2 regions of the Kocuria gwangalliensis genome follow, and region 2 is predicted to be linked to the other one. Evidence: predicted binding sites of a transcription regulator. Region 2 holds the regulator's gene; the other holds the start of a gene.
The links. Region 2 encodes LexA, which represses DNA repair genes until DNA is damaged. Its sites were predicted from a motif close to TCGAACANNTGTTCGA; they were not measured.

Region 1: the regulator LexA is predicted to act here: its motif matches at 12,089-12,104, upstream of ABEA06_RS03765 (DUF6504 family protein).

The regions. Positions count from the first base shown of each region.
Region 1 covers NZ_BAABLN010000008.1:96,358-111,565, forward strand. The annotation lists gene def (peptide deformylase) at 1-326, opposite strand, end outside; gene ABEA06_RS03710 (cytochrome) at 323-1,255, opposite strand; tRNA gene ABEA06_RS03715 (tRNA-Val) at 1,349-1,420, opposite strand; tRNA gene ABEA06_RS03720 (tRNA-Gly) at 1,709-1,781, shown strand; tRNA gene ABEA06_RS03725 (tRNA-Cys) at 1,840-1,910, shown strand; tRNA gene ABEA06_RS03730 (tRNA-Val) at 1,947-2,021, shown strand; gene nrdE (class 1b ribonucleoside-diphosphate reductase subunit alpha) at 2,304-4,463, opposite strand; gene nrdI (class Ib ribonucleoside-diphosphate reductase assembly flavoprotein NrdI) at 4,460-4,954, opposite strand; gene nrdH (glutaredoxin-like protein NrdH) at 5,075-5,311, opposite strand; gene ABEA06_RS03750 (App1 family protein) at 5,659-6,729, opposite strand; gene ABEA06_RS03755 (metallophosphoesterase family protein) at 6,843-8,060, opposite strand; gene ABEA06_RS03760 (DNA polymerase III subunit alpha) at 8,131-11,667, opposite strand; gene ABEA06_RS03765 (DUF6504 family protein) at 11,699-12,064, opposite strand; SAM riboswitch class IV at 12,304-12,422, shown strand; gene ABEA06_RS03770 (MFS transporter) at 12,469-13,848, shown strand; gene ABEA06_RS03775 (NtaA/DmoA family FMN-dependent monooxygenase) at 13,898-15,208, shown strand, end outside.
Region 2 covers NZ_BAABLN010000013.1:25,986-41,193, forward strand. The annotation lists gene infC (translation initiation factor IF-3) at 1-756, opposite strand, end outside; gene ABEA06_RS05940 (DUF1844 domain-containing protein) at 1,200-1,520, shown strand; gene ABEA06_RS05945 (SseB family protein) at 1,517-2,377, opposite strand; gene priA (bifunctional 1-(5-phosphoribosyl)-5-((5-phosphoribosylamino)methylideneamino)imidazole-4-carboxamide isomerase/phosphoribosylanthranilate isomerase PriA) at 2,370-3,119, opposite strand; gene ABEA06_RS05955 (hypothetical protein) at 3,207-3,368, opposite strand; gene hisH (imidazole glycerol phosphate synthase subunit HisH) at 3,365-4,090, opposite strand; gene hisB (imidazoleglycerol-phosphate dehydratase HisB) at 4,087-4,704, opposite strand; gene ABEA06_RS05970 (histidinol-phosphate transaminase) at 4,821-5,924, opposite strand; gene ABEA06_RS05975 (LysM peptidoglycan-binding domain-containing protein) at 5,962-6,321, opposite strand; gene lexA (transcriptional repressor LexA) at 6,628-7,377, shown strand; gene ABEA06_RS05985 (ATP-dependent DNA helicase) at 7,443-9,503, opposite strand; gene hflX (GTPase HflX) at 9,506-11,155, opposite strand; gene ABEA06_RS05995 (class I SAM-dependent methyltransferase) at 11,242-11,865, shown strand; gene dapF (diaminopimelate epimerase) at 11,910-12,842, opposite strand; gene miaA (tRNA (adenosine(37)-N6)-dimethylallyltransferase MiaA) at 12,865-13,791, opposite strand; gene miaB (tRNA (N6-isopentenyl adenosine(37)-C2)-methylthiotransferase MiaB) at 13,802-15,208, opposite strand, start outside.

The sequences.
Region 1 (15,208 bases), on a different contig from region 2:
ACGCCCGTGATGAGCGCGTAATCACGCCGTGGGGTGTGATAGCCGGGTCCCGGAACCGAGAGGCACCCCTCCCCGCCCTCCTGGGGTTCGTCACCCACTTCCAGGACGGGGTTGATCACGTGACCGGAATCCTCGCCGATGTCCCACGTGAAGATGTGCAGTCCCACCCCCACCTGTGGTGCGGCCAACCCGACACCCTTGACGGCGTACATGGTCTCGACCATGTCATGGATCAACGTCCGAAGTGAGTCGTCGAAGTCCGTGACAGTGAGTGCCGGTGTCCTGAGGACAGGGTCCCCCTGGGTTCGGATGCGCAGGATTGTCACTGCGAATTACTCTCCTCGGTCGCCTGGGTCTGGGGTTCCTTCAAGTCTACGGTGACGGCCATGGCTCCCCGACCCACCGGGTGGTGCTCCAGTGGTGGCGGGACTATGGCCCGCAGTTGTTGGCCTGCCGCCTCGATTTCGGCCGAGCGGGCCCACACCTTGGCCAGGGCGCAGAACTTGAACCAGTGGGCCGGCAACTGGTCCGGGACGGCCTGGACCGACAGCGCCTCCGTGTCACCAATAGCAACGGCCATCAGAACTTCCGCATTCGCGAACTCCCAGGGCTGCCATTCACCGGCTGCGGCATCCACGAGGGATTCTTCGGCCTTCAAACCGGCTACAAGCTGTGTGACCACCTTGGCGTCCGGGGCCTTGACCCGCCCGTTGCGGTCCGTGCCCCGGGTCTTGTAGTCGATCAGGCACACTTTTCCGCCGATACGCGCCACCAGGTCGAGCGTGCCGGCGTAACCGACGGTGGAATTCCACACGGTGATCTCCGCTGCCAGCGGTTCGGGGCGGTACAGCTCCCACCACTGGTCAGCACTGTCCGCGAACCGGGACTCCTGGTGCTCGGCCAACGTTTCCCGTGCGTGCTCCACACGGTGGTCCTGTCCCATGGCTTGCAGGGCCAGCTGTTCGCAGTAGTCGTGGACACGGTCGCCGCGCTCGGCGGCGCGGTCCCTGTGGCGCTCCGCCGCCTTGGCCGCGTGGTTGACCAGGGCGCGGCGGCGTCGTGCGTCGCGCATTGCCTCGGGAAGTTGCGGGTCCGCGGCCAAGGCCTGTGCGGCGCTGTAGCCATACCAACCGCCCAAATCATTGGCTTGGCACCCGATGACCGTGGTGATGGACGGAACCTGCGGATCCTGCCCCTCCGCACGCGCGTACATGCGTCCGTAGGGAGTTTGTTGGGCCAAGCGTGGTTGCGTCATGGGGCCACCCTACGACCCGCCACCGACAGGGACACCGGGCGTTCCCGGGGATGCACAAGACCCCGATTCCGGCTGGAATCGGGGTCTTCAGTGTGCGCGATACTGGGATCGAACCAGTGACCTCTTCGGTGTGAACGAAGCGCGCTACCGCTGCGCCAATCGCGCTTGCAACGTTGAAAACCATAGAACACTTTTCGGTCACATGCCAATTAATGGCGACTCATCCCCGGCTCGGCCATATGGATCACCGGATGGCCCTTCGTAGGCCGCCGTCGATTTGCTCGAACGAAATTGTGTGGGTAATGTTCTAGCTCGTTGGCACAGCCCGGAAAGGCGAAGCACTCAACCCCCACCGGTTGAAAACTTCCCCGGACAGGCGCTGACGGACTGTGATAGAGTTTCCGCTCGGAAGAACGGCAAACCGGTTTCACGGAAAGTCTTTCAACCAACAATGCGGACGTAGCTCAGCTGGTAGAGCATCACCTTGCCATGGTGAGGGTCGCGGGTTCGACTCCCGTCGTCCGCTCGCAGTAATCGACAGCCATGTCGAGACCTGAGACCCTGTCCTTCAAGGATCTGGTCCCGGTGGGGTGGCCGAGTGGTTAGGCAGCGGCCTGCAAAGCCGTCTACGCGGGTTCGAATCCCGTCTCCACCTCGGCTCCGACCACCCTCGCTCGGCGAGAACGTTTGAGCGCGATTGGCGCAGCGGTAGCGCGCTTCCCTGACACGGAAGAGGTCACTGGTTCGATCCCAGTATCGCGCACCACGGCAAAACCCCGGTACGAATGTGCCGGGGTTTTCGCATGTCCAAACTCCCCCGGCAGCTGAGGCGCCCTGTGAACCTTGCCTCACATCTCATGGGTCGTTGCAGCCCTTTCCCATGGCTGTAAGGGTTCCTAAGAAACATCAGGTGCGCCGGTGACCCTCGGCGGCCAGCTCCCCAAGAGTTACCCCGCCCATAAAGGAACCGCCCCGCTCGAACGCGTGGTCCGAGCGGGGCGGCAATTGTGCGTGAGCGGTCAACCGGTCAGGGCCGACCCGTCACGTGTCAGAGCATGCACGAGACGCAGCCTTCGATCTCGGTACCTTCCAGTGCGAGCTGGCGGATGCGCGAGTAGTACATGGTCTTGATGCCCTTGCGCCACGCGTAAATCTGAGCGCGGTTGATATCACGGGTTGTGGCCGTGTCCTTGAAGAACAGGGTGAGCGACAGGCCCTGGTCCACGTGCTGGGTGGCAGCGGCGTAGGTGTCGATGATCTTCTCGTATCCGACCTCGTACGCGTCCTGGAAGTACTCCAGGTTCTCGTTGGTCATGAACGGCGCCGGGTAGTACACGCGGCCCAGCTTGCCTTCCTTGCGGATCTCGATGCGCGAGGCGATCGGGTGAATGGAAGACGTGGAGTTGTTGATGTACGAGATGGAACCGGTGGGCGGCACGGCCTGCAGGTTCTGGTTGTACATGCCGTCCGTCATGACCTTGGCCTTGAGCTCACGCCAATCCTCCTGGGTGGGCAGGGCGATTCCGGCCTGGTCGAACAACTCACGCACTCGTGCCGTGACCGGCTCCCACGCCCGGTCCGTGTACTTGTCGAAGTACTCCCCCGACGCGTACTTGGAGTTCTCGAAGCCCTGGAAGGACTCACCGCGCTCCTTGGCGATCAGGTTGGACGCGCGAATCGCGTGGTAGGTGACCGCGTAGAAGTAAATGTTGGTGAAGTCGATGCCCTCTTCGGACCCGTAGTAAATGTGCTCCTTGGCCAGGTAGCCGTGCAGGTTCATCTGCCCCAGACCGACCGCGTGCGACATGTTGTTGCCGCGACGAATGGAGGGCACGGAGTCGATGTTGGACATGTCCGACACCGCCGTCAGGCCGCGAATGGCGGTCTCGATGGTCGACGGGAAGTTCTCGGATTCCATGGCCATGGCAATGTTCATGGAGCCCAGGTTGCAGGAGATGTCCTTGCCGACCTCGGCGTAGGTCAGGTCCTCGTTGTACACCGAAGGTTCGGAGACCTGCAGGATCTCGGAGCACAGGTTGGACATGATGATCTTGCCCGCCACCGGGTTGGCCTTGTTGACCGTGTCCTCGAACATCACGTACGGGTAACCGGACTCGAACTGCACCTCGGCCAGCGTCTGGAAGAACTCGCGGGCGTTGATTTTCTGCTTGTGGATCCGGGAGTCCGCGACCATCTCGTGGTACTTCTCGGACACGTTCACGTCCGAGAAGGGCACGCCGTAAATGCGCTCCACGTCGTACGGGGAGAACAGGTACATGTCCTGGTCTTTTTTGGCCAGCTCGAACGTGATGTCCGGGATGACCACACCCAGGGACAGGGTCTTGATGCGGATCTTCTCGTCAGCGTTTTCACGCTTGGTGTCCAAGAAGTTGTAGATGTCCGGGTGGTGGGCGTGCAGGTACACGGCACCGGCGCCCTGCCGGGCACCCAGCTGGTTGGCGTAGGAGAAGGAGTCCTCCAGCAGCTTCATCACGGGGATCACACCCGAGGACTGGTTCTCGATCTTCTTGATGGGCGCGCCGGATTCACGCAGGTTGGTCAGCGCGAACGCCACACCACCGCCGCGCTTGGACAGCTGCAGCGCGGAATTGATGTTGCGGCCAATGGACTCCATGTTGTCCTCGAAGCGCAGCAGGAAGCACGAGACGAGCTCGCCGCGCTGCTTCTTGCCGGCGTTGAGGAACGTAGGAGTGGCCGGCTGGAAACGGCCCGTGATGATTTCCTCCACGAGCTGCTCCGCCAGGGCCTCGTCACCGTCAGCCAGGTACAGCGACACCATGACCACCCGGTCCTCGAAACGCTCCAGGTAACGCTGACCGTCGAATGTCTTGAGCGTGTAAGAGGTGTAGAACTTGAACGCGCCCAGGAACGTCTCGAAACGGAACTTACGGGCGTAGGCCTGCTTGGAGAGCTTCTTGATGAACTCGAAGCTGTACTTGTCCAGTACCTCCGCCTCGTAGTACTGGTGATCCACCAGATACTTGAGCTTCTCTTCCAGGTCGTGGAAGAACACGGTGTTGTTGTTGACGTGCTGCAGGAAGTACTGGCGCGCGGCCTGCTGATCAGCCTCGAACTGGATCTGGCCGTTGGCGTCGTACAAGTTCAGCAGAGCATTGAGCTCGTGGTAGCCCAAGCCGCGGTAGCGCTCGGGGCAGGTGGGGTCTTCGTGGCCCGGTTCAACGCTCAGTCCCGGGGCTGCGTGGATGCTTGCCAAAACTTGTCCAATCCTAGAGTGACTTCTTCTACGTCTTGGTCGGTGCCCATGAGTTCGAACTTGTAAAGCAGGGGCACTTGACACTTCACGGCCACTTTTTCCGCCGCTACGCAGAACAGTGATCCGAAATTAGTATTTCCCGCGCCTATGACACCCATAAGGTGCTGGCGGTTGACGGGCTGGTTGAGGAATTTCACAACCTGAGGGGGAACCGATCCGGCGCCGCCGGGCCTGCCGTAGCTGGGCACGGCCAACACGAACGGCTCAGTGAGTTGGGGGGTGGGTTCAGAAGTTTTCAACGGCAACCGTAAGGACCTGACCGGAAGCTTCTGGATGAATCGGTCGGTGTTGCGGGTGACCGAGGAAAAATACACCACCAGGGGGGATTCCTCCCCCGCGGTGACATCGAGTCGATGGCTTTCGCGTTCTTGAGCCGCGGCCAACACGGTGGCCAAAGTGCTCATGGCGTGTCACTTCGATTCTGGCTGTCGGGCTATGGTGCGGGGGAGAATTCCGACGCCGCCGCGACGGTTCGCGGGCGGGCGTCGGGTTTCTTGACGGCTGCGGGTTTGACGCCAGCGCTCTTAGGCGGACAGCAGAACAGCCAAGGAGTTGATCTTGTCCGGGCGGTAACCGGACCAGTGATCCTGGGCGGTTTCCACGACCGGGACCTGCTGGTAACCCAGGCTCACCACGTGCTGGTAGGCGTCCGGGTCCTCGGTCACGTCGACCACGGTGTAGTCGATGCCCTTCTTGGTGAGGGCACGGTAGGTGGCGTTGCACTGGACACATGACGGCTTGGAGTACACGGTGACGGACATATCCCAATCCCCTCGGAAACTAGTGGCGGGAGTACTGCGCTTCCGCGGCGATCGTGACACATCTGGTGTGTTACCGCTGGTTGCGTCAAGTGCTCTGTATGACTGCGTCAATACTACATCTAGTGCCAGACAAGAGAAGTGCCCCCAAGATGATGTGGTGGCCTTAATCCACAGGTGTCTCTCGGTTATCCCCTCACTGTCCACAGGCCGGTGCGGAAACGGGCGCGAGAACTCGCGGAATCGGCCCGCCCTGTGGACAACGGGGGAGGCGTTGAACACACCCGAAAATTAAAAAACCGGCGTGTCGAGATCGTTCTCGACACGCCGGTTTCGGTGTCAGGTGACCCCTACAGTAGGCCGGCTTCGTGGAGCTGGGAGGAGATGGATGCGCCGTCGTTGCCCTCGATCCACAGGGTGCCTTCCGGAATCGACACCGTACGATCCTCGGTGGCGCGCGCACCGGCCGCCAACACGGCTTCGGTGGGTGACAGGTTGCGGATCACGATGGCCGCCACGGACTCGGGGTGACGCTGGGCGAAACCGGAGTAAATCTGCGGATCGTGCTGTCCGTCGTCGCCAATCAGGATCCACCGCACGTGCGGAAAGTTCTTGGCCAGTCGCCGCAGGTTCTGTACCTTGTGCTGGGCGCCGGAGCGGAACCAGCGGTCCGTGGTGGGCCCCCAGTCGGTGAGCAGCAGCGTTCCGGCCGGGTAGGCGTTGCGGCTCAGGAACCGGCACAACGTGGGTGCAACGTTCCACGCGCCGGTGGAGAGGTAGAGGAACGGCGCCTTGGGATGGTGGTTGCGCAGCCGCTCCATCAGCACCGCCATGCCCGGGGTGGGTGTGCGTGCATGCTCGTTGAGTACGAACGAGTTCCACGCCGCCAGCATGGGGCGCGGCAGGGCGGTGACCATCACGGTGTCGTCCACGTCGGAGACCACGCCGACACTCTGATTCTCCGAGACGATGGTGACCCTGGCCTCGGTGACCTCGGACCCATCGGTTTGCATATAGACGGTGTAGACACCCGGCTCCATGCTCACCTGCAGGTCCGCGTCGATCACGCCGCCCTTGTCGGCCATCAAATGGAACTCGTGATCCCCCAGCCACACGTTGACATGGGCGAAGGCCAGCGGAATGGAGGTGAAAGAACGCCAGCCACGGATGAACTCGGTGGAGTCGTCGGTGGCCGCGATCAATTGCCGGGTCTTGAGCAGCACACGTCCCAGCACGCGGACGTGCCGGGTGCTGCCGTAACCGTCGAACGCGAGCATGGTGGGAAGGTCACCGCGCTGCTCGGCGCGCGCCTGTCGCCACCGGTGCAGCTTCTGCTCCCACCGATAGCCGATGTTGATGGCCTCTTCCGTAACCTGATCTACGGTCTGAAAAAGGTCCCCGCTACCGGTGTGTTTCGCCATGCTTCACAGTCTCCCACAGCTGTTCCCGCGCACGACGCCGCCGCGTACCGTGCCGTGGTTCGGCCCGGCCCGCGGCGGCACCCGGGGGTTCGCGAGCGCCGTCGGCGTCGAACTCAGCCGCGTACGTAGCGCGGGAAGCGTTCGGGGCGTTCGATGGGCTGGGTCTCGGGGGCCATGTCGATGCCGAGGTCCTTGGCGAAAATCAGGCGGGTACCCGTGTAGATGCGATCGGTGCGCTCATCGAGTTCGAACACGCGGGCCCCGCGCAGGGTGTGCTGGTCCCGGGTGCCGTCGTTGAGACCGTACGTGCCGAAGCCCGTGCCCGGCCCGTACCCGAGTTCGATGCCGAAGTAGTTTCCCATGTAGGTGTTGATGTGATCGTGACCGCAGTACATGCCCAGGATGTCGCCGCGTTCCTTGGCTGCGGCGTAGATGCCGGAGTTGATCATGGCGGTGTAGACGTTCTCGTGCTTCTCCCCCACGATTCCGTGGCGTTTCACGGCGGCCGCGTGGCCTTGATCGTCGGAGGTGAACTGCTGGCCGTACCACATGTGGTGGTGCTCCCACGTGGGGATGTGGAAGTACATGAGACCCGGGATCTTCTTCCCGTAGCGGCGTTCGGTCTCCGCGGAGAGATCGTTGTACCAGCGGATCTGCTGGGGTCGGATCCAGTCGTAGCCCATGAGTCCCTCGCGATCCTGGCCGCCGGGCTTGTCTTCCGCGTAGCGGCCGGAATCCAGCAGCCACACCGCGAAGGCGGGGGCGTTACCCCGGGAGGCGCGGATCAGTAACTGGGCATTGGACGAGCCGAAGACCTTCTGGTCGTCACCGGGGTTGAGGTTGTGTTTGTACTGGCGTACGAACTCAACCAACTGGGGTTCGTACATGCTGGTGCCGTTGTCCTCGGTGGAGTCCTCGTCGTGGTTGCCGAACGTCACGGCCCACTTGATGCCCCGGGATTCCATGGGTAGCACCACGTTGTTGATGGCCTGTTTGACCTCGCGGTCGGTGCGCGGGGAGCCGTTGATCACGTCCCCGTTGATCAGGGCGAACTGGGGTTTCTCCCGATCCAAAACCTGGCTCATGAATTCAACGGTGCGCCGATCGGTGAGCGGGCCGTCCTGGGTGTCGTTGAACTGGACGATCTTGAATGTGCCGTTCTTACCGAAGGACAGCGGCATCTGACCGTGCCCCTGGCCGTGACGCTGGGCCACCGTGGCTGGTGCCGCTTGGGCGGCGGTGGGTGCGGCGCTGAGGACGCCTGCGGCGGCGAGCGCGCTGCCTCCGGTGATCAGGTTCCGGCGGCTGGGGCGAGGGGTGTTCTCGGACATGTCTGCTCCTGGTGTGAGGAAATCCTGGCTGCTGATGGCGGCTGCTGACTCACACCGTAGGGAGCGTGAGTTAAGAGGCTGTGACCTGGGGGTTTCGTGCAGGCGCACGGCTGGGGTTGGGTTGGGAACCCAGCACCGTGGTGGGATCGGGCAGTGTCTCCGGGCGGGTCATGTCCCACGCGCGCACCGCTTGCACACCGATGCCCCGGGGGCCGGTACGGCGGGTGTGGCCGTGGATCAGGAGCATGGTGGGGGCGAACAGCACGTGTCCGGACAGGGCCTGCGCCTCGTCGAAGAAGGTGCAGTCCACCGCACCCGAACCGTCGTCCACGGAAATGAACACTACGCGCTTACCGCTGCGCATGGGTGGGGTCATGGTGGAGACCCGTGCTCCTGCCACCACTACTTCGGTGCCGCTGCGCAGTCCCAGCAGCTCCTCTGCCCGGGTGACCCCGTAGGAGCGCAAGAGGGCGGCATGGCCGTCCATGAGGTGGGCGGAGACCTCGATGTTCATGGTGTCCAGTTCCGCGCGCACCTTTTCCTCGGTGCTGGGTTCTGGTTGTTCCGGCGGCAGTCCGGTCAGTTCCAGGTCCCCCAGTGGGAGGCTCAGCTGACCGGGGCCGGGTTGGCCCTTGGCGGAGGCGCTGCGGGTGGTGGCCGGCTGATCGGCCCGCCGGGTCAGGTGGGTCACCAGATCGGCGCGGGAGGCGCGAGCGCCGGAGGTGTTCAGGAGACTGTCCAGGGCCCCGGCCGAGGCCAGTCGCTGCAGGCTCCGCCGGGAGGGTCTGGCCCGGGTGCGCACATCCGTGAGGGTGGTGTAGGGCTGACCGGTCACGATCCGTTCGATTTCCGGGCTGCTGATTCCGGTGAGGCTGGTGAGGGATATGCGGATCCCCCAGGCCCCGCCGCGGGTGTAGGGGATGCCCCCGTCCAGGTCTCCGGGTTCCACGGTGCCCGGCCGGGGGCTCACGGGTTCGATGCGGTGGTGGTCCACGCTGCGGTTGATGTCCGGGCCGAGCACGGGGATTCCCATGCGCCGGGCCTCCCCCACGAGTAACCGGGCCGGGTACATGCCCGGGTCGTGTTCCCAGACCCCGGCCATGAAGGCTTCCGGGTGGTGGGTTTTCAACCACGCGGACTGGTAGGTGGGTACGGCGAAGGCCACGCCGTGGGCCTTGCAGAACCCGAAGCTGCCGAACGCGTGCAGGATGCCCCACACCTTGTCCACGGTCTGCGCGTCGTAGCCGCGGGCGAGTGCCCCGCTGCGGAAGGTGTCCTCCACGCGCTGTTCGGTTTCCGAGCCGAGTTTGCGCCGCCATTCATCCGCGGTGGCCAGTCCGCAACCGGTCATCCGGTCCATCATGCGCATGATCTGCTCGTGGTAGACGGCCACCCCGCGGGTCTCCTTGAGAATGTCCACCAGGTCTGGGTGGGGGTATTCGGGGGTGCTCCAGCCGTGGCGGGAGTTGAGGTAGGGGCGCACCATGGATGCCTGCATGGGCCCGGGGCGGAACAGGGAGATGTCCACGATCAAGTCGTTGAATTCCTCCGGGCCCATGGTGCCGATCAGTTCGCGCTGTCCCGGGGATTCGATCTGGAAGCACCCCAGGGTGTGGGTGGAGCTGATGAGTCGGAAGGTGTCCGGGTCGTCGCGGGGCATGGCGTCCAGATCCGGAGCGGGGCGCTCGGGTTCCATCCGTGCCACTTCCTGGACCGCGTAGGCCAGGGTGGATTGCATGCGCACGCCCAGGATGTCGAGCTTGATCAGGCCCATGGGGTCCATGTCGTGTTTATCGAATTGGGACATGGGCAACCCGATGCCACTGGCCTGCACCGGCGTGCGGTTCAACAGGGTTGCGTCCGAGAGGATCACCCCGCACGGGTGCATGGAGATGTGGCGGGGCAGCCGGTCCAGGCGTTCGGTCAGATCCACCAGCAGGTCCAGTTGCCGGTTGGCCTTGAGTTCATCGGCCAGGCGAGTCAGCTCGGGACGCTGGGCGATTTCTTCGCGCAGGGTGGCCCCCGGGACCCGCCACAGTTGCTCCGCAATATGGTCCACGATCTCCTGTCCCATCCCCAGTGCCAACCCGGCATCCCGCACGGCGCCCCTGGAACGGTAGGCGTTCTGCATGCTCATGAGCGTGACCCGGCTGCTGCCGAAGCGTTGGAAGATCTCGTGGTAGATCCTGTGCCGTTGCGCGCTCTCCATGTCTATGTCGATGTCCGGCAAGGTGCTACGCCGCGGTGAGAGGAAACGTTCGAACACCAGGTCGTATTCGAGCGGGTCCACCGGGGAGATCCCCAGCAGGTGCACCACCAGGGACGACACCGCCGACCCGCGGGCCGCATGCCGGACCTTCAGCTGGGTCATCAGTTCGGAGACCTCCGAGACGGTCAGGAAGTACCCGGCGAACCCCAACTGCGCGATCACGTCCAGCTCACGGTCCATCCGCGAGCGCAGCGATTCCCCGCTCAGGCCGGGGACGGTGCGGTCCCAGTTCTGGCGGGAGTGGAATCGTTCCAGGCCGGTGTAGCAGCGGGTCCTGAGTTGGGCATTGGGGTCTGCGCTGAGGCCGATGACGGAGGCCTCCGGGATCACGGGCTGTCCCGCGTGCAGGTCCGTGACGGGGTCCTGGCTGCAGCGTTCGGCCAGCCGGTAGGTGTCCGCGAGCAGGTGCGCGGCCCCGGGGGCGCCCAGGTCCGCGGCCGAGGAGATCTCGTGGGCGAGCCGGATCATCTGCGCGGTGTCCTTGAGCCAGCCCTGTCCCGTGGGTTGCAGTACCCCGGGGTCCGAACCGGCCAGTTCTTTCAGGGACATCAGTGTGCGAGCGGCGTCCAGCACGTCCGCGGTGACGGCCTGCCCGGGGTGGGCGTAGCGCACGGCGTTGGTGAGGATCACCGGCAGCCCGGCCTCACGTCCCACGGTGAGCATCCGCACGGCGTGACCGGTGCTGAGGGTACTGCCCTGCGGTGCCAGGTGGGTTGCGGTCTCCACAATGAGGCACCCCGCCGGTAGTACGCGCTTCCACGCGCGCAGGGCCGTGCGCGCGGCCCGGTACCGGCGCCGGACCAACAGTGATCCCACGTCCGAGTCCGGGCCCGTGAGCACCACCAGGCCGGGAGCTCCCCCGCCCGCGGCGCGGTGTACGTGGCGGGCGATCTGGTCGCGGGTCAGTCCGATGGGGTGGGCGCCATGGTGGTCGTGGCCCCGGTGGGCTGCGGACACCAACCGGCACAGTGCCGCGTACCCGGCCCCTCCGTTGCCACCGGTGGCCAGCACCACCACGCGCCCGATCACCCGGGGCGGCGGCGCAGTGCCGCGCCGGGGACGACCGTTCTGACCCTGCCGGCCGGTGGCGGCTCCAGCGCGTTTCCCCGACGACGCCGCTACCGGCCCCAGCAGCGCCAGGTCCACTCCCAGCACGGGAGCCACCCCGTGCTGTTGGCAGGCCAGCACGTGTTTGACCACCCCGTACAAGCCGTCCCGGTCCGTGCACGCCAGGATCTGCGCCCCGTGGGACGCCGCTACCTGGGCGAGCTCCTGGGGGCGAGCCACGCCGTAGTGCGCGCTGTAGGCGGTGGCCACGCGCAAATGAGGAAAACGCATACCTCATATTCGAAACTTTGTTCTATTAATGTCAAACCCCCTGGTCAGCCACGAGCCACCAGTGACCGGTGATCTCATGACGCACCAATTCCAGCGTGCGAGGTTCCACGGCCCCGCGTTGAGTCGCCTGGACGCGCCAGTGCTGCCGGTCCACCACGGACTGCCCGCTTTCCCGCGGAACCCTATCTTCCAGCTCCCACCAGCGGCGACGTTCATACCAGCGCTGCGGCGGGGCCGTGATGCGGTGCAGTCTGCCGCGAAACACCAGCTCGCACGGAGCTCCCGCTTCATCGCAGTGCACCTCGCAAGGCTGGCCCCAACCCTCGTCGAGCCGCACCGCGCCGTGCGTCTTGCTCCGCGTGAGGTCCGTATGTTCTACCGCAGTCAGTACCGTCATGACTCGTCCACCCTCCCGGTGTATTCGAAACTTTATTCGACTACCGTGAGAGTGCCAAGGGTCGCTGACACGCATAAGCGGAACATCCCGAAAGGCCCCGGAAAGCCCCGACGGCCACCACGATGCCCGGCGGCCGTGCCGTACGGAACGTCGTCGTACAAGGCGTCGTTGTACCGGCAGTCACAAAACTTCATCATTTACGGTGCTCAACGTTCGTATGGTTAGGTTCACGCCATAAGAATCACGAGTTCCGGTGCGAAGCCCTGGCTGGCCGGACGGCAACCCTCAGACGCTGTCGTGGGGTGCCCCAGGTGATGATTCGGCCCGCCGTCAGTTCCGGCGCGGGCAAGGACGGCGTCCGGCTCACCAGCACTGCTCCGTGACGCCCCGTCATGAGGAGTGTCATGGCCCCCACCACATCCCCGGTGCCCACGGTCACCGATTCATCACCCACCCGACAGGCCCGACCCGCCACGGATCACGCGCTCTCAAACGTAGGAGCGGCGGTGCGCGACAAGAAGCGCGTGCTCGCGGCGTCCTTCGTGGGCACGACCATCGAGTGGTACGACTTTTATTTGTACGGCGCCGCCGCCGCTCTGGTGTTCAGTCATTATTTCTTCCCGCAGGGTTCGGGCGTGGGGTCGATCATCGCCTCGTTCGCGACCTTTGCCATTGCGTTCTTCTTCCGTCCCCTGGGTGGCATCATTGCCGGGCACCTGGGTGACCGGATCGGCCGTAAGGCGTTGCTGGTCGCGTCCCTGTTGATCATGGGCGTGGCCACCACGGTGATTGGTCTGTTGCCGGGCTTCTCACAGATCGGCTGGTTCGCCGTGGCCCTGTTGGTCGCCTGCCGCATTGCGCAGGGGTTGTCCGCCGGCATGGAGTGGGGCGGTTCGGCGGTGCTCTCCGTGGAACACGCACCCAAGGGCCTGCGCGGGTTGTTCGGCTCCTTCACCCAGGTCGGTTCGGCCGCCGGTATGCTGCTGGCCACCTCGTTCTTCGCCGTGCTGCAGGGCCTCACCACCGCCGAGCAGTTCCAGGCCTGGGGCTGGCGCGTACCCTTCCTGTTCTCGGCCGTGCTCGTGATCATCGGCCTGATCATCCGCGCCGGCATTACGGACGCCGAGGAATTCCAGGAGGTCAGGCGCGAAAAGACCGCGGCGGCGTCGCCGGTGCGCGAAGTGCTCACCCAGCACACCCGCGGCGTGATCGTGTGCATTGGTCAGCGCATGATCCAGCCGGCCATTTTCTCCATCCTCACCGTCTACACGCTCACCTACGTGACCCAGCAACGCGGCGCGAGCCAGTGGGTCATGATTTCCATCCTGATCGCCGCCGCCGTGGGTCTGGTGGGCGGCCCGTTCTGGGGTTGGCTCTCGGACCGCGTGGGACGACGCCGCATGTCCGTGATCGCCGCCGCGGCCATTGGCGTGTTCGTGTGGCCGTACTTCTACTTCCTGGACCACGGGCCTCTCGTTCTCCTTCCGTTGGTGTACCTGATCGGCATGGCCGTGCTGCACGACAGCATTTACGGCCCCCAGGCCGCACTGTTCGCCGAGCAGTTCCCCACGCACCTGCGCTACTCCGGGGTGTCCCTGGGCTACCAAGTGGGCACCATCCTCTCCGGGGGCCTCACGCCCATGATTGCCGCGTGGCTCGTGGCCACCGGCGGCTCCCCCTGGTTGCTGTGCGGCTACCTGAGCCTGCTGGCCGTGATCTCCGTGGTCACCGGCCGCCTGGCCAAGGACACCGTGGTGGACGCACCGGAGACCGCCCAGTACTGACCCGGCACCACCCCGCACACGCCCCCGCACCACCCCGAAAGGACTCCTCGTGCCCCGCCCCTTGCTGCTCAACGCCTTCGAAATGCCCGTGCCCGTCCACCAGTCCCCCGGACTGTGGCGCCACCCCGAGGACCGGTCGCGCAATTACGCGCAGCTGTCCCACTGGGAACGGCAAGCACAGATCATCGAGAACGCGGGCTTCCACGGCCTGTTCCTGGCCGACGTCCTGGGACTGTACGACGTCTACGGGGGTTCGGCAGACGCCGCCCTGCGCGGTGGCGTGCAGGTGCCCCAGTTGGATCCGCTGATCCTGGCCCCGCTGCTCGCCAAGGCCACCACCACCCTCACTATCGGTGTGACCGCCTCCGTGACCTACGCGGCTCCCTACGATCTGGCCCGCCGTTTCTCCACCCTGGATGCGCTGACCGACGGGCGCATCGCCTGGAACGTGGTGACCTCCTATCAGGAGTCGGCGGCGCGTAACCTGGGTCTGGGTCAGCAGCTGCCCCACGACCAGCGCTACGACCGCGCCGACGAATACATGGACGTGGTCTACTCACTGTGGGAGGCCTCCTACGCGGACGATGCCTATGTCGCGGACGCGGCCAGCGGCGTCGTCGTGGACCCCGACAAGGTCCGGGGCGCGGGCCATTCCGGGGAGTACTTCGACGTTCAGGCGCCCGCCCTGGTTGCGCCCACCCCGCAGCGCACCCCGTTCCTGTTCCAGGCCGGCGCCTCCCCGCGCGGGCTGAAGTTCGCGGCCGAGCACGCGGAGGCCGTGTTCTTCTCCGGGCCCACTCCGGAGCAGGTCGCCACGTGGACCGCCGGTCTGCGCGAGGCCGCCGCCGGGTACGGGCGCGATCCCCGTTCGGTCAAGGTCTTCACCAACGCCGCGGTGGTCGTGGCCGAAACGTCCGAGGCCGCCCGCGAGCGCCTCGCGTCCTATCAGCAGTACGTGGACGTCGACGCCGCCCTCGCTCTGTTCGCCGGCTGGACCGGCGTGGACCTGTCCGAGGCGGATCCGGACGCCCCGCTCGAGCACGTGGAGACGGACGCGAACCGTTCGGCGCTGGCCTCGTTCACCAAACTGGATTCCGAGGGCGCGTGGACCCCGCGCCGGGTGGCGGAGTTCGTGGCCATTGGCGGGCGCGGTCCCGTGTTCGTGGGTTCCCCCGAGGAGATCGCCGACGAGCTGCAACGCTGGGTCGAGGTCGCGGACGTGGACGGCTTCAACATCAACGCGTGCGTTCGCCCGGCAGACTTCGAACGTTTCGGCCGGTTCGTCACGCCCGTGCTGCGCGAACGCGGTCTCCTTCCCGCCGACGCCGCCGCGTCCGCCGCCACCCACACGGCCCGCGAG
Region 2 (15,208 bases):
AGTGGTCTCGGGCTTGGTGTCCGCCTGATCCGCGACCATTGCCTGCTCGTTGTTCTGAGCCGGTACTTCTTCCGTGGTTTCGGGTGCGCTTGCCGCACTGCGCAGCTCCTCCGGGAACGCGTCCCCGATGGACTGGGTCACGGGTGCGGCCTGGGAGGTGTCCACCCGCTGCTTGCGGTCGTTGTCCGCCTTGGACTCGTCGCGCTGCTTCTGACGACGGGCTTCGGCGCGGGCCTCGGCCTTGTTCTTCAGCGGACCGATCACCATGACCATGTTGCGACCGTCAACGCGGGGATTGGTTTCCACCACACCCACCTCGGCGACATCCTCGGCCAGGCGCTGAAGCAGACGGACACCCATTTCGGGGCGCTGCTGCTCACGACCGCGGAACTGGATCATGGCCTTGACCTTGTCACCGGCGCCCAAGAAGCGCTTGGCGTGACCGACCTTGGTCTCATAGTCATGAGTGTCGATCTTGAGGCGGAACCGAACTTCTTTGAGCACGGTGTTCGCCTGGTTCTTGCGAGCCTCGCGCGCTTTGACCGCGGCCTCGTACTTGTACTTGCCGAAGTCCATGAGCTTGGCCACGGGAGGCTTGGCGTTCGGTGCGACCTCGACCAGATCGAGATCCGATTCGCGTGCTAGCCGCAGTGCGTCCTGGACGCGTACGATGCCAACCTGCTCGCCGCCGGGTCCGACAAGACGGACCTCCGGGACACGGATTCTGTCATTGATACGTGGATCGCTAATGCCAATCTCCTGATGTTCGTGGGTTTCCCCGTTGCTATGAACTACCGCAACAAAAAACCTCCGCTGCGGTAGGCGCGAGCGGAGGTTGAAACCACACTGTCATCAGAAATGCCCATGGATCACATGCCTGGCGGCATGGACCCCGGATTTCCGGTCACTGACCCGGTATCCTGCAACCCGTTGTGAAACGAGCGGACGCGGGTGGGAGTTACCTCCACTTGCACACTGCCCGACAGTTTAGCGCATGGTCGGCGGTGTGCGCGAACCGTGGCCGTGATCCCTGGCTCCCCGCGGCCGTGAGCGGGCCGTGCGCCGGGGTGGTGGGACTGATTTAGAGTAGATCCATGACCGACGCACCGCGCAACGAGCGCTTTGAATTCGACGACCACCCCCACGGCCAAGACGGACACGGCGCAGCGGACGAGACCGTAGCGGCTGTGAACGAGCAGATGCGCGACATCGCGGAGGTTCCCGCGGTGGAGGTCATCACCACGGCCGCCGTGCATCTCATGAGCGCCGCCGCGGTCAAGTGCGGCCTGGCCGCCGGTGACGATGCCGAGGAACTCAAGGACCTGGACGAGGCCCGCAAACTCATTACCGCGCTGGCCGGTTACATCACCGCAGCCGCACCGGAGATCGGCTCCCAACACGCGGCCCCCCTGCGAGACGGTCTCAAGTCCCTGCAGTTGGCCTTCCGCGAAGCCTCCCCGTTCCCGGATGCCCCCGGCTCCGGTCCCGGTGAGAAGTTCACCGGACCCGTGTTCGGCTAAACGGTCAGGCGCAGCCCCAAGGAATCCACGTTCTCGGCCATGATCGGCTCGGTGGCCAGCTTCTGCTGGTACCGGTCGATCGTGGCCTGAACCATTTCTTGGGTCAGTCCGGGTGTCAGCTGCACCACGATCACGAGTTCGGGCCCGGTCGCCCCACCGTCCAGCACCGCGCCGTCGGAGCGGCGTCCGTGGATCCCGGGGCCGGGCTCGGTGCGGGCGGACACGATGTTCTCCATGCCCAGTGCCGCACGCAGTACGGCATCGTCCACGGTGAGGTCCGCGTACGACGGCGTCCACGGCGTGTCCTTCGCAACGCACCACATGGCCGGGCGACGCACCACGAAGGCCGGGTCGGCAGCGGGGTTCACCACCAGGAGGTCCGAGCCGTCCTGCACAGCGGACAGGGCGGCCTTGCGGATATCCACTGCGACCGGTCGCGCCTCGGAGTTCCATGCGGACAGCTCACCCACCGCGGTGAACACCGGGAGGGCCTTACGCCCGTCAGCGGTCCGCACACTCACGAGGGCCATGTCCGCTTCCTTGTCGGACACGAGTCCGTGTTCCGTGATCTGCGAGTGCGAGACCTCAGCCACGATCGGCACGAACACCCTGATGCCGGGTAGTGCCGCAACCACTGCCGCCTCAGTGGCGTGCCCGCCCCGCCACGCCGCCAGGGCGGAGGCGATCGCTGGTGCCGAGGCGCCGTCGTCGTCCGGGAACAAGTGCGTGTGGCTGGTGCCCTCCCCCAGGTTGCGACCCTCCCAGGCCTGGCCGCCGGTGTCTTCCGCGCCGCCGGCCGAGCGCAACTGCGCGGCAATGTGGGCGGGCAGCGGCCGGGAGGAAGACCCGTCAGGCATTCGGTCGACCGGCCACATCCAGCGCCTCGGGGAGCGTGAACTTGCCGGCGTAGAGCGCCTTACCCACGATTGCGCCCTCGACACCCACGGGGACGAGCTCGCGCAGGGCGGCAATATCCTCCAGGGAGGACACACCACCGGAAGCGACCACGGGCTTGTCGGTGCGGCGAGCGACCTCGGCCAGCAGATCGACGTTCGGCCCCTTGAGCGTTCCGTCCTTGGTGACGTCCGTGACCACATAGCGGGAGCAGCCGTCCGCCTCGAGGCGGTCCAGGACCTCCCAGAGGTCCCCGCCCTCCTTGGTCCAACCGCGAGCGGCCAGCGTGGTGCCGCGAACGTCCAGGCCCACGGCAATCACGTCCCCGTGCTGGGCAATCACGCGCCGGGTCCACTCGGGGTTCTCGAGCGCGGCAGTGCCCAGGTTAATGCGGGCCGGGTTCAGGGACAGGACACGTTCGAGTGATTCGTCATCGCGGATACCGCCGGACATCTCGATCTTCATCTCGATCTGATCCGCCACGCGACGCAGCACGTCAATGTTGTCACCGCGCCCGAAGGCAGCATCCAGATCAACGAGGTGCAGCCATTGCGCACCGGCTTCCTGCCACAGCAGAGCGGCCTCCACGGGATCGCCGTAACCGGTTTCCGAACCGGCTTCACCTTGCACCAGGCGAACGGCCTGACCGTCCTGCACGTCAACGGCGGGCAGCAATTCCAAACGGGGGGTGGTGTCCTGGGACATGGTTCTCCTTACCGGCGGTGAAGACCGCGCGAAAAATTCAACATTGATGTGCAAGGTGGGTGCCGCGGCCCGCGCCGCGGCGGGACGCTACAGGGAGGTGACCCAGGAATACGCGCCGTAACCGACCAGCGCCAGAGCAATGGTCGCCAGCAGCAGCACGGACCAGAGGGGCTTCTTCTGCTGTTTGAAAGAAATGGCACCGCCCACGAAGAACGCGCCCAGCACCATGGTCAGCATGGAATAGGTCACTTCTCGACCTCCACGCCGCGCACGGGCATGCGTTCGCCCATGCGACCGGTCCGGGGCAGTGTGCCAAGCCAGTTGCGCAGCAGCGCGATGCCCGCGGCCGAGGACTTCTCCGGGTGGAACTGCGTGGCACTCAACGCACCGTTCTCCACCGCGGCCACGAACGGGCCACCGTGCTCGGACCACGTGACCCCGGGTGCCCTCATGCGGTCGATCGTCTGATCGAAATTCCAATCCTGCACACCGTAGGAGTGCACGAAGTAGAACCGTTCGTCCTCGATGCCCTTGAAGAGCACCGAATCCTCCGGCGGTTCCACGGTGTTCCATCCCATGTGGGGAACCACGGGTGCGTTCAACCGTTCCACGGTTCCGGGCCACTGGGCCAGGCCTTCCGAGCGCTCACCGTGTTCGACACCCTCATCGAACATGACCTGCAATCCCACGCAAATACCCAGGACGGGACGGCCACCGCTCAAGCGACGGTCGATGAGCCGGGGAGCCTGGACCGACCGCAATCCGGCCATCACGGCCGCGAACGCACCCACGCCCGGGACCACGAGCCCGTCGGCGTCCATGACGTCCTCCGGGTCCGCACTGAGTTTGACCCTCGCTCCCGCGGCTTCGAGCGCTCGCACGGCGGAATGCACATTGCCGGCGCCGTAATCGAGAACGACGACGCACGGGGCCTGCTCGGAGTCGGTCACCTGGTCGTTCTCGGGATTCACAAGGCCCCCTTGGTGGACGGAATGGCGTCGGCCATGCGGGCATCGGGTTCCACGGCCTCGCGCAGCGCGCGGGCCAGTGCCTTGAACTGCGCTTCCACGATGTGATGCGGGTCCCGGCCGCGAATGACGTCGATGTGCAGGCACAACTGGGCGTGATAGGCGAAGGACTCGAAGACGTGGCGGGTCATGGAGCCGGTGAAGTGCCCGCCGATCAAGTGGTACTGCTGACCCTCCGGCTCGCCGGTGTGCACCACGTACGGGCGACCCGAGACGTCCACGACCGCCGAAGCCAGTGCCTCGTCCAGGGGGATGGTGGCGTGACCGAAACGACGGATGCCCCTCTTGTCACCGAGTGCTTGCAGGAAGGCATCGCCCAGCACAATGGCGGTGTCCTCGACCGTGTGGTGCACGTCGATGTCGGTGTCCCCGTGGGCCTGCACGTTGAGGTCGATCAGGGAGTGCTTGGACAGCGCCGTCAACATGTGGTTGTAGAAGGGCACCGTGGTCTCGATGGTGGACTGACCGGTGCCGTCCAGGTTGAGTTCCACGCGCACCGTGGATTCACTGGTCACGCGTTCCACCACGGCCGTACGAGGTGAGTTGGTTGGGGACATAACGGGGTGTGACTCCTCGATTTCTGCAAGTGCCCGCCGGAAACAGCGGCGATATCCAGTCTACTGGGCGGGCCCGACCCGCCCGCCCGGTGACCGTCGGAGGCCCGACCCGCGGCTCACGCGGATTGGAGGTAGCTCTCCACGGCGGTCAGGAACGCGGTGGTCTCATCCTCGGTGCCCGCGGTCACCCGCAGGTGGCCGGGGATTCCGACGTCGCGCACCAGCACCCCGTGATCCAGGAGGTGCTGCCACATCCGTTGCGCGTCTGCCATGCCGCCGTAAAACACGAAGTTGGAATCGGACTCCGCGGGTGCGAGACCCAGGCGTTTGAGATCGTCCACAATGCGGTCCCGTTGCATCTTGATGTCTTCCACCGTGCTGAGCAGGACGTCCTTGTGTTCGAGGGCCGCCAAGGCCGTGGCCTGGCTGACGGCGGAGAGGTGATAGGGCAACCGCACCAGGCGAATGGCATCCGTGACCTCGGGGGCCGCGGCGAAGTAGCCCAGTCGGGCCCCGGCCAGGGCAAAGGCCTTGCTCATGGTGCGAGTGACAATCAGCCGAGGGCGGCCTTCGAGCAGGGTCAACGCAGACGGTGTGCCGAACCGGGCGAATTCCGCGTAGGCCTCGTCCACAATGACCATGGAATCGGATTCCGCAGCGGCCTCGTACACGGCCCGAACCACGTCCAAACCCAGCGCGGTGCCGGTGGGGTTATTGGGTGAACACAGGAATACCACGTTCGGCGTGTGCTCGCGAACCTGCGCTGCGGCGGACTCGGCCGACAACGTGAAATCTTCTGCGCGCCGGCCCGCGATGAACTCGGTACCGGTCCCGGAGGCCAGCAGCGGGTACATCGAGTAGGTTGGGACGAACGTGAGAACCGAACGGCCGGGACCCCCGAAGGCCTGCAGGATTTGCTGCAGGATCTCATTGGACCCGTTGGCGGCCCAGAGGTTTTCAGCCCCTAGACCGTGGCCCAGATAACCGGCGAGCGCGGTGCGCAGTTCCGTGAACTCCCGATCCGGGTAGCGATTGAGCTGCCCGGCGGCCTGAGACACGCGCTCCGAAATGGCATCCACCACCGGTTGCGGAACGGGGTGAGTGTTCTCGTTGGTGTTGAGTGCCACCGCAACATCGAGTTGGGGGGCACCGTACGGGGACATGCCCCGTAAATTCTCACGCAAGGGCAGGGCTTCTAAACGATCGAGATTTTGGCTCACTCCCCTAGCTTAAGCGCCGGGGGTGCCTTCGCACGATTCAGCGTGCGGGGACCTCCAGCAGTTGGCCGGCGGAGATCTCCGAGGACGCCAATCCATTGAGCTCCACGATGTCGTCCATGACTTCACGGGTGTCGCGCTGGGGATCAGCCGCGTACGCGATCTCCCACAGTGACTGGTCGGGTTGAACGCTCACGGTATGGGTCACCGGGTCACCCACGGGCTCGCTGTTGGCCTGAACCGTGGTGGGCAGCAAGAAAATGACCGCGACCACCAGCAGCGCCGCGGCACCCGTAATGAGCGGTACCCCAATGAAGACGAACCGCCCTCGGCGGGTGAGATTGAGCTTGGGTGCTCGAGCAATGCTGCGAGCGCTGGTGGGCAAGATGCGTGTGGTCATGGCAACCTCCTGGTGATCTCTCCGGTAACCGCGGGATAAGGCGGCAGGGTGTTCGAACCCTTTTCCCGGTGTTAGAACACGTTTTCGAATACCGGAGTTAAGTTCTAGCACGGGTGTACGAACCTTGTCGAGGGAAAAATCGAACATGTGTTTGAGTCCTCACTCCGGGGGCACTAGTCTTTAAGCAACGCCCGTACTAGTTGATCGAACACTTCCGACACGCATAAGCGCCCGGATCGAGCTCGGCGAGTACGGCATCCCTCGCGGTTGATCCCGCGGTGGACACACGGTGAAAGGACCCAACTCGTGAGCACACCTTCCCCCTCCGGTTCGGAGTCCCCGCGTTCGCAGCGGCCACTGACCGCTCGCCAGCGCACCATCCTCAGCGCGGTGCAGCGTTCCATCGGTGAGCGCGGTTATCCCCCGTCCATGCGCGAAATCGGCGACGTCGTGGGCCTGGCATCGCTGTCCAGCGTGACCCACCAACTGGGTCAATTGGAGAAGCTGGGGTACATCCGCAGGGATCCAAGGCGCCCCCGCGCCATGGAAGTTCTTCGTCCACTCTCCGAGACCGAACTGGCCCGTGAACTGGGTGAGCCCCACACCGCGGAACGGGCTTCAACGTCCCCCACCGGCTCGGTGCACAACATCAATCAGCTGCCCGCGAGCAGCTCTGACGGCTCCATGGCATCGGTGCCCCTGGTCGGCCGAATCGCCGCCGGTGGTCCCATCACGGCGGAGCAGTCGGTCGAAGACGTGTTCTCCTTGCCGCGCGAGTTCGTGGGCCACGGTGACCTGTTCATGCTGAAGGTCTCGGGTGACTCCATGATCGACGCCGCCATCTGCGACGGGGACTGGGTCGTGGTGCGCCAACAGAACACGGCGGTCAACGGTGAGATCGTTGCGGCCCTCTTGGACGACGAGGCCACGGTGAAGACCTTCCGCCAACGCGACGGACACACGTGGTTGTTGCCCCAGAACACGCAGTACGAACCCATCCTGGGTGATCACGCCACCGTGATGGGCAAGGTCGTGTCGGTTTTCCGGTCCCTGTGATTCACCGGGGTCTTTGCCCACCGTCATCGGTGACGACACCAACCCGTCGGGTGAAGGCTGTAGGACTACTGTGAACTGCTCAGCCGCTTCAGGGCGCCCAGGACCGTGGCTTTGTCCGCGGTGGGCCACAGCGGCGGCAGGGACTTGGCCAGGAAGGTGCCGTAGCGCGCCGTCGCCAGTCGTGAATCCAGGACCGCCACCACGCCGCGGTCGTTACTTGAACGGATGAGGCGTCCCGCGCCCTGAGCGAGCTTCACCGCCGCGTGCGTTGCTGACACGGCCATGAAGCCGTTGCCGCCCGCTCGTTCGGTCGCACGGGTGCGGGCGGTTCCCAAGGGGTCATCCGGCCGCGGGAACGGGATGCGGTCAATCACGACCAACCGACATGAGTTGCCGGGCACGTCCACGCCCTGCCACAGGCTCATGGTGCCGAACAGGCTGGCGGTGGGGTCGTCGGTGAACTCCTTCACCAGGGACGGCAGGGACGCCTCACCCTGGCAGAGGATGTCGGTGTCGATCAGCTCACGTAGTTTTTCAGCGGCTTCTTCGGCCGCGCGGCGGGACGAGAACAGCCCCAGGGCGCCGCCGTTGGAGGCCTTGAGCAGTTCGGCCAGTTCCGCCAACTGGTCCGAGGAGACGCCCCGGCCCGGTTTGGGCAGGTGCCTGGCCACGTACAGAATTCCCTGCTTGGGATAATTGAACGGGCTTCCCACGTCCACACCGCGCCACGGCGGGGACCCGGCGCCCTGCAGACCGAGAGCGCCGGCCACGGATGAGAACGATGAGCCCACCGCCAGCGTGGCCGAGGTCAGCACGACCGTGCGGCCGTCGAAGAGTCCTTCGCGAAGGGCGCCGGCCACACTGAGCGGAGCAATGTTCAGGGTTGCCGGCTCCCCCGCATCCGGGGACACGTATCCGGAGGACTGGTCCCAGCGGCCCACGCGGGAGATCCACAGGACGTCGTGATCCGTATTGGCACTGAGCATCCGATCGGCGGTGTCGAGAAGTTCCGACAGCCGGGAACGCGCGGCATGTCGTCCGGCGTCCTCCGCGTTGGAATCGCCCTTGGTTGCGCTGAGCCCGGAACGGGCCGCGTCCTGAACGCCGCGCACCGCATAGACCTGCTCCTCGGTGAAACCCCGCGGTAGCAGTCCGTTCGGATCGCCGTTGAAGGCGCGGTCGAAGGCGTCCGCGGCCTTGTCCAAATCATCGTGCGGGGCGGCGGTGTGTTTGCGCACGCCGCTGGCTGCGGCTCGCACGGCCGCACCGGACAGCGCGCCCGTGACCGCTCCGGTCACCCGGTCCCGCAATTCATGGGCCTCGTCCACGACCACCACGTCGTGTTCGGGCAACACGGCCAAACCCTCGAAGGCGTTGATGGCCAACAACGCATGGTTGGTGATCACCACGTCCGCCTCGCCGGCGGCCAATCGCGCCTTCTCGGCAAAGCATTCCTCGATCAGCGGGCATTTGCGGCCAATACATTCGCGCGCGGTGACGGAAACCTGCCGCCAGGCTGCATCGGAGACACCGGGCTGCACGTCGTCACGGTCACCGGTCTCGGTGGACTCGACCCATTCCCGCAGTCGTTTGACCTGCTGGCCCAACTTGCCCACCGCGGTCTCCCCGGCCCGAGCGGCACCGGCCGGATCGGCGAGATTGAACAGCGCGGCGTCGTCGTCGGTGGGGTAACCGCCACCTATTTTGTGCAGGCACGCGTAATTCGAGCGACCCTTGAGCAGCGCAACGTTGGGCCGGTGCGCCAGGTGTTCCTCGACCGCATCGAGCACGCGCGGTACGTCACGGCCCGTGACCTGCGACTGCAGCGCCAGGGTTGCGGTGGAGATGATCACGGGTTTGTCCGCGGTCTGAGCGTGTTCGAACACCGGAACCAGGTAGGCCAGCGACTTGCCCGTGCCCGTGCCCGCCTGGACCAGCAGGTGCTTGCCCGAGTCCAGCGCCTCGGCCACCTTGGCGGTCATGAAACGCTGGCCCTCCCGCCGTTGCCCGCCCATGGCGGTCACGGCGGCGTCCAGGAGCTCGAGGGAGTCCTTGGCTCCGGGCAGGGTTTCGGGCCGGATGTCCGAAATGTCCCGCCCGCTCTCGTCAATGAACGGGTCTGCCATACCTATGCGGTTTCCGCGCCCGGTTCGGATTCTTCGGTGTCCCCCGATTGCGCCGCTCCGAGCCGGTACGGTTCAAGTTCCGGCACGAGGCTCCCCCGCACGCGCACGCGCAGGCGGGTGCCGTCCTCAGTGTGTTCCGTTCGGAGGATCTCAGCGTCCTGGGCGTGCAGTCGTGAGACCACCTCACCGTAGACGTAGGGAATCAGCAGGTCCAGTTCATGATCCGGACGGGGAATGGCCCTCGAGATCAGCTGTTTGAGCTCCTCGATGCCCTCGCCCGTGCGGGCGGAGACGGCCACGGAAGGGCTCTCATGGTTGAGGAGACGACCCAGCACCACGGGATCCGCGACATCTGCCTTGTTGAGCGCCACTAATTCCGGGATGTCGGTCGCCCCCACGTCCGTGAGGACATCGCGGACGGCCTTGAGTTGACCCTCGGGGTCCGGGTGAGAGGCATCCACCACGTGGACGATCACGTCCGCGTCCGCCACTTCTTCCAGCGTGGAGCGGAAGGCTTCGACCAACTGAGTGGGCAGCGAACGCACAAAACCCACGGTGTCCGAGAGCGTGTAGCCGATACCGTCCGGCGTTTCCGCCTTGCGCACGGTGGGATCCAGCGTGGCGAACAGCGCGTTCTCCACGAGCACACCGGCGTCCGTGAGGCGGTTGAGCAGCGACGACTTCCCGGCGTTGGTGTAGCCGGCAATGGCCACGGACGGCACCGAGAAGCGTTTGCGGTTGAGCCGCTTGGTTTCACGGGCCGGTTTCATGGCCTCGATCTCGCGACGCAGTTTGGACATGCGCTGACGGATCCTGCGTCGATCGAGCTCGATCTTGGTTTCACCCGGGCCGCGCGAACCAATGCCCTCACCGGCCGCCGCACGGCCACCGGCCTGACGGGACAGGGACTCACCCCACCCGCGGAGGCGGGGAAGCATGTATTCCAGCTGGGCCAACTCGACCTGGGCCTTGCCCTCCTTGGACTTGGCGTGCTGAGCGAAAATGTCGAGGATCAGCCCGGTGCGATCAATGACCTTGACCTTCACGACGTCCTCCAGCGCACGGCGCTGTGAGGGTGCGAGCTCGGCATCGACGACCACGGTGTCAGCGCCGGTCGCCGCGACCACATCGCGCAATTCAAGTGCCTTGCCCGACCCCAAGTAGGTTCCGGGGTCCGGGTTCACGCGACGCTGGAGCATGCCGTCCATGACCTCCGAACCGGCAGTCTCCGCGAGCGCGGCGAGTTCACGGAGTGAGTTCTCCGCGTCCGCGAGCGTTCCCGCGGACCACAGCCCCGCCAGGACCACTCGTTCCAGCCGGAGCTGGCGGTATTCGACCTCGGTGACGTCTTCGAGTTCGGTGGACAGCCCGGCAACACGACGGAGGGCGTGGCGCTCGGCGAGGTCCTGCTGCTCGCCGTCGGCGTCGGAGAAGTGCGAATCCTCGTCGTGGAGTTCTCGGGCGCGGCCCAGCGGGTCGCGGCGTTGATCAGTGGCGTCTTCAGCGGCGTTCCTGTAGATGGTCGGTTCCTGCTGTGCACGGGCGCGAGCCAGGACCCTGGCGACGACGTCTTCGAGATCGGCACCCGAGGGTTCTCCGGAGTTCACCGGAAAACGGTGTTGGGAGTCTTCGGGGCGGTGAGATTCAGTCATAATTCCTTGATCTGCAAGCTGCTGGTAGTTCGTTCAGTCTATCGCCGCACCCCGACACGGAGCACTGAGCGATAACATGTGGAGCCATGGCCACAGAACCGCACCCTCAGCACTACTTCGTGACCGATCCGTCCCTGCCGGAGAAACCTCGGCAGATGTCGGTGGACCTGAGAGGCCGCAAGGTGCAGGTTCGTACCGCCGCCGGGGTGTTCTCCCCCGGTGATCTGGACAAGGGAACGGCCGCGCTGTTGCGCAACGTCCCCGAGCCGCACGGTCAGCACTTCTTGGACATTGGCTGTGGCTGGGGCCCGTTGACCCTGGCCATGGGGTTGGCCGATCCGGAAGCCACCGTGACCGCGGTCGATGTCAATGACCGCAGCCTGGAGCTCACACGTCGCAACGCGCAGACCCACGGGTTGACCCGTGTGGAGACTTACCGGCCGGAGGATGTGCCCCGGCAACGACAGTTCGACACCGTGTGGTCCAACCCGCCCATTCGTGTGGGCAAGGAGGCTTTGCACGAGATTCTGCTGACGTGGCTGCCCCGCCTGGCCCCGGGCGGAACCGCCTGGTTGGTGGTGCAGAAGAACCTGGGTGGCGATTCACTGCAGCGCTGGCTCGGCACGGCCCTCGACGCCGCCGAGTTCACGATCGAACGCGCGGCCACGGACAAGGGTTTCCGAATTCTGACAGTGCAACGCACGCGGTAGCGCCGTCATTCCCGGCACCGGAGGCTACGGCCGGGCCACTACGGTTACACCAGAACCGCGCGGGCGACCACGCGGGTGGGACCGGCCAGCACGACGTGCTCGGTACCGTCCGTGGCCGGCACGAACGTCACGGACAGCACGCCCCCTGGCACGTCCACCAACCAGCGGTCAGGGGCTTCTGCGCCGCCCCAGAAGCGGGTTGCCGCGGCGGCGGCGCACGCGCCGGTACCGCACGAGTGGGTCTCCCCCACGCCGCGTTCGAACACCCGCATGTGAATCCGACCGACCTCGGTGTCGTCGTGGTCCACCGGCACCACGAATTCGACATTGGTGCCGTCCTCGGGCTCCGGGGAGACCGACGGCGCACGGCGCAGATCCAGCCGGTCCAGCTTGTCCTCCTCGGACAGCGCCACCACGGTGTGGGGATTACCCATGCTGATCGACACACCCGGGCGCGGGACGGTCAAACCGTCGGTCGTGACCACGGCGTCCGAGCCCTTGTCCCGCGCGTCCCCGCCGGCCATGAAACTCCACGGGCCCATGTCCACGGCATAACCGCCGTCCGTGCGGGCCACCGAGCGAACACCCGCGCGGGTTCCGATCCGCAGTTGCGATCCCTGCGGAAGTTCCACGAGACCCTCACGGACCAGATGATCCACAAAAACACGGACCCCGTTGCCGCACATCTGCGCAATGGAACCGTCCGCGTTGCGGTAGTCCATGAACCATTCGACAGAGGGATCTTGTTCCGCGAGTTTCCGGCCCTCCGGCAGCTCGGTGGCCCGGACCGCGCGAATCACACCATCCGCACCCAAACCCATGTGGCGGTCGCACACGGCCGCCACGGTGTCCGCGGTCAGCGTGATCTCGCCGTTCTCGTCCGTGAAGACCACAAAGTCATTTCCGGTTCCGTGGGCCTTGACCACTTCTTGGTTCACCAATTCACGCCAGTCCACGGTGTTCACTCCCCGATCCACAGTTTCAGTCACGGCCGACAGTTTACGCGGATTGAATCAATGCCGCGGCTTCCTGCGCGAGTGCGGCCACACCTCCGGGGTGAGCCGCATTGAGCCAGTGCACGCGGGGATCCGCGCGGAACCACGTGCGCTGGCGTTTCGTGAAGCGTCGGGTGGCCACCACGGTGTCCTCACGGGCCGCTTCCACGGTCCGTACCCCGGCAAGTACGTCCAAGAGCTGCGGGTAGCCCAGGGCCTTGCCCGCGGTGGGACTTTCGCGTAGGCCCTGCCGCTCCAGCGAGCTCACCTCGTCGAGCCAACCCGCCGCCAACATCGCGTCGATGCGCCGGGCGAGGCGGTCGTTGAGGACCTCTCGCTCCATGTCCAGGCCGAGCTGAATCGTGGGGCGCACGTACGCGCGCTGCGGCATGAATGAGGTGAACGCACGCCCCGTGACTTCGTAGACCTCCAGCGCACGAACCAGGCGGCGGTCGTCCTTGACACGCGCCGCGGATGGGGGGTCGACGTCGCTCAGTCGCGCCATGAGCGCGCCGCGGCCCCGGGTGGCCAGCTCGTTCTCCAATCGTGTTCGCACCGCGGGATCCGTTCCGGGAAACTCAATGAAGTCCACGGCCGCGCGAACGTACAACCCCGAGCCGCCGGCGAGGATCGGCACTTTGCCGCGCGCAGCGATGTCGTCGATGGCGCCCCGTGCGTCCGTCTGGAACCCGGCGACCGAGGCTTCCTCCGAGATGTCCATGATGTCGAGGAGGTGATGCGGGACCCCCCGCCGCTCGACCATCGCGAGTTTGGCGGTGCCGATATCCATGCCGCGGTAGAACTGGAGGGCATCCCCGTTGACGACCTCGCCGTCAAGGTGCTCCGCGAGGGCCAGGGCGAGATCGGATTTGCCGGTTCCGGTGGGTCCGACCACGGCCACCAGGGGCGGCCCGTCGGACGGCCACGACATGGCGGCCACCCTATGCGGTACGCAGGGCCGGCATGCCCAAGCCCACGGTGCCGGGCTGACCGGAACCACCGGTGCCGCACGAATCCGCCTGCGCTGCGTCCCAGGCGTCCCCGCCCCGGGAGCGGCGCAGCGAGTACTCGGTTGAGTCCTTGGGGTCGGCCAACAGGTGGTAGGCCGCGGCCGCGGTCACGGGGACCGTCACGAAGTCACCGGGGCGAGGCGCCTCAGCCCCTTCCGGCACCGAGAAATGGACGAGTCGCTGGTCCTGGGAGCGGCCGCTCAAACGGTGGGTGCTCCGCGACTTACGGCCCTGGTGGGCGCTCACCAGGATCTCCACCGTGGAACCAACCAGCTGCTGGTTCAACCGCGCACTGATCCTGTCCTGCAGGGCCGTCAGTCGTTCAAATCGTTCCTGAACAACGTGGTGCGGTACCTGGTTCTCCATCTCCCCGGCAGGAGTGCCTGGGCGGATCGAGTACTGGAACGTGAATGCGGAGGAGAACTCGGACGCCTCGACCACGGCCATGGTGGCCTGGAAGTCTTCCTCGGTCTCACCGGGGAAGCCGACAATGATGTCCGTGGTGATGGCGGCATGGGGGATCTGTTCACGAACCCGCTCCAGGATCCCCAGGAACTTCTTGGAACGGTAGGAGCGACGCATGTCTTTCAGGATCTGGTCCGAACCCGACTGCAGCGGCATGTGCAGCTGCGGCATGACGTTGGGGGTCTCGGCCATCGCGTCAATCACGTCATCGGTGAACGCCGCGGGGTGCGGGCTGGTGAAACGCACGCGCTCAAGCCCCGCGATCTCACCGCACGCGCGCAAGAGCTTGGCAAACGCGCCGCGGTCACCGAACTCCACGCCGTAGGAGTTCACGTTCTGACCGAGCAGGGTGACTTCCACCGCGCCGGAATCCACGAGCGCCTGCACCTCAGCCAGGATGTCCCCGGGGCGGCGGTCTTTTTCCTTACCGCGCAGCTGAGGAACAATGCAGAACGTGCACGTGTTGTTGCAGCCCACCGAAATGGACACCCATCCGGAATAGGCCTGTTCGCGCTTGGTGGGCAGGGTTGAGGGAAATGTTTCCAGTGATTCGAGGATCTCGACCTCGGCCTGATGATTATGACGGGCACGCTCCAACAGCACCGGGAGCGAACCGATGTTGTGCGTCCCGAAGACCACATCAACCCACGGGGCTTTCTCCACAATGGTGGAGCGGTCCTTCTGGGCGAGACATCCACCCACGGCAATCTGCATGCGCTCATTGCGCTTCTTGGCCGGTGCCAGTTGACCGAGCTGACCGTACAGCTTGTTGTCAGCGTTCTCGCGCACCGCGCAGGTGTTGAACACCACGAGATCGGGGTCTCGATCGACGGCGGGTACATAGCCCGCTGCTTCGAGCAGACCGGTGATGCG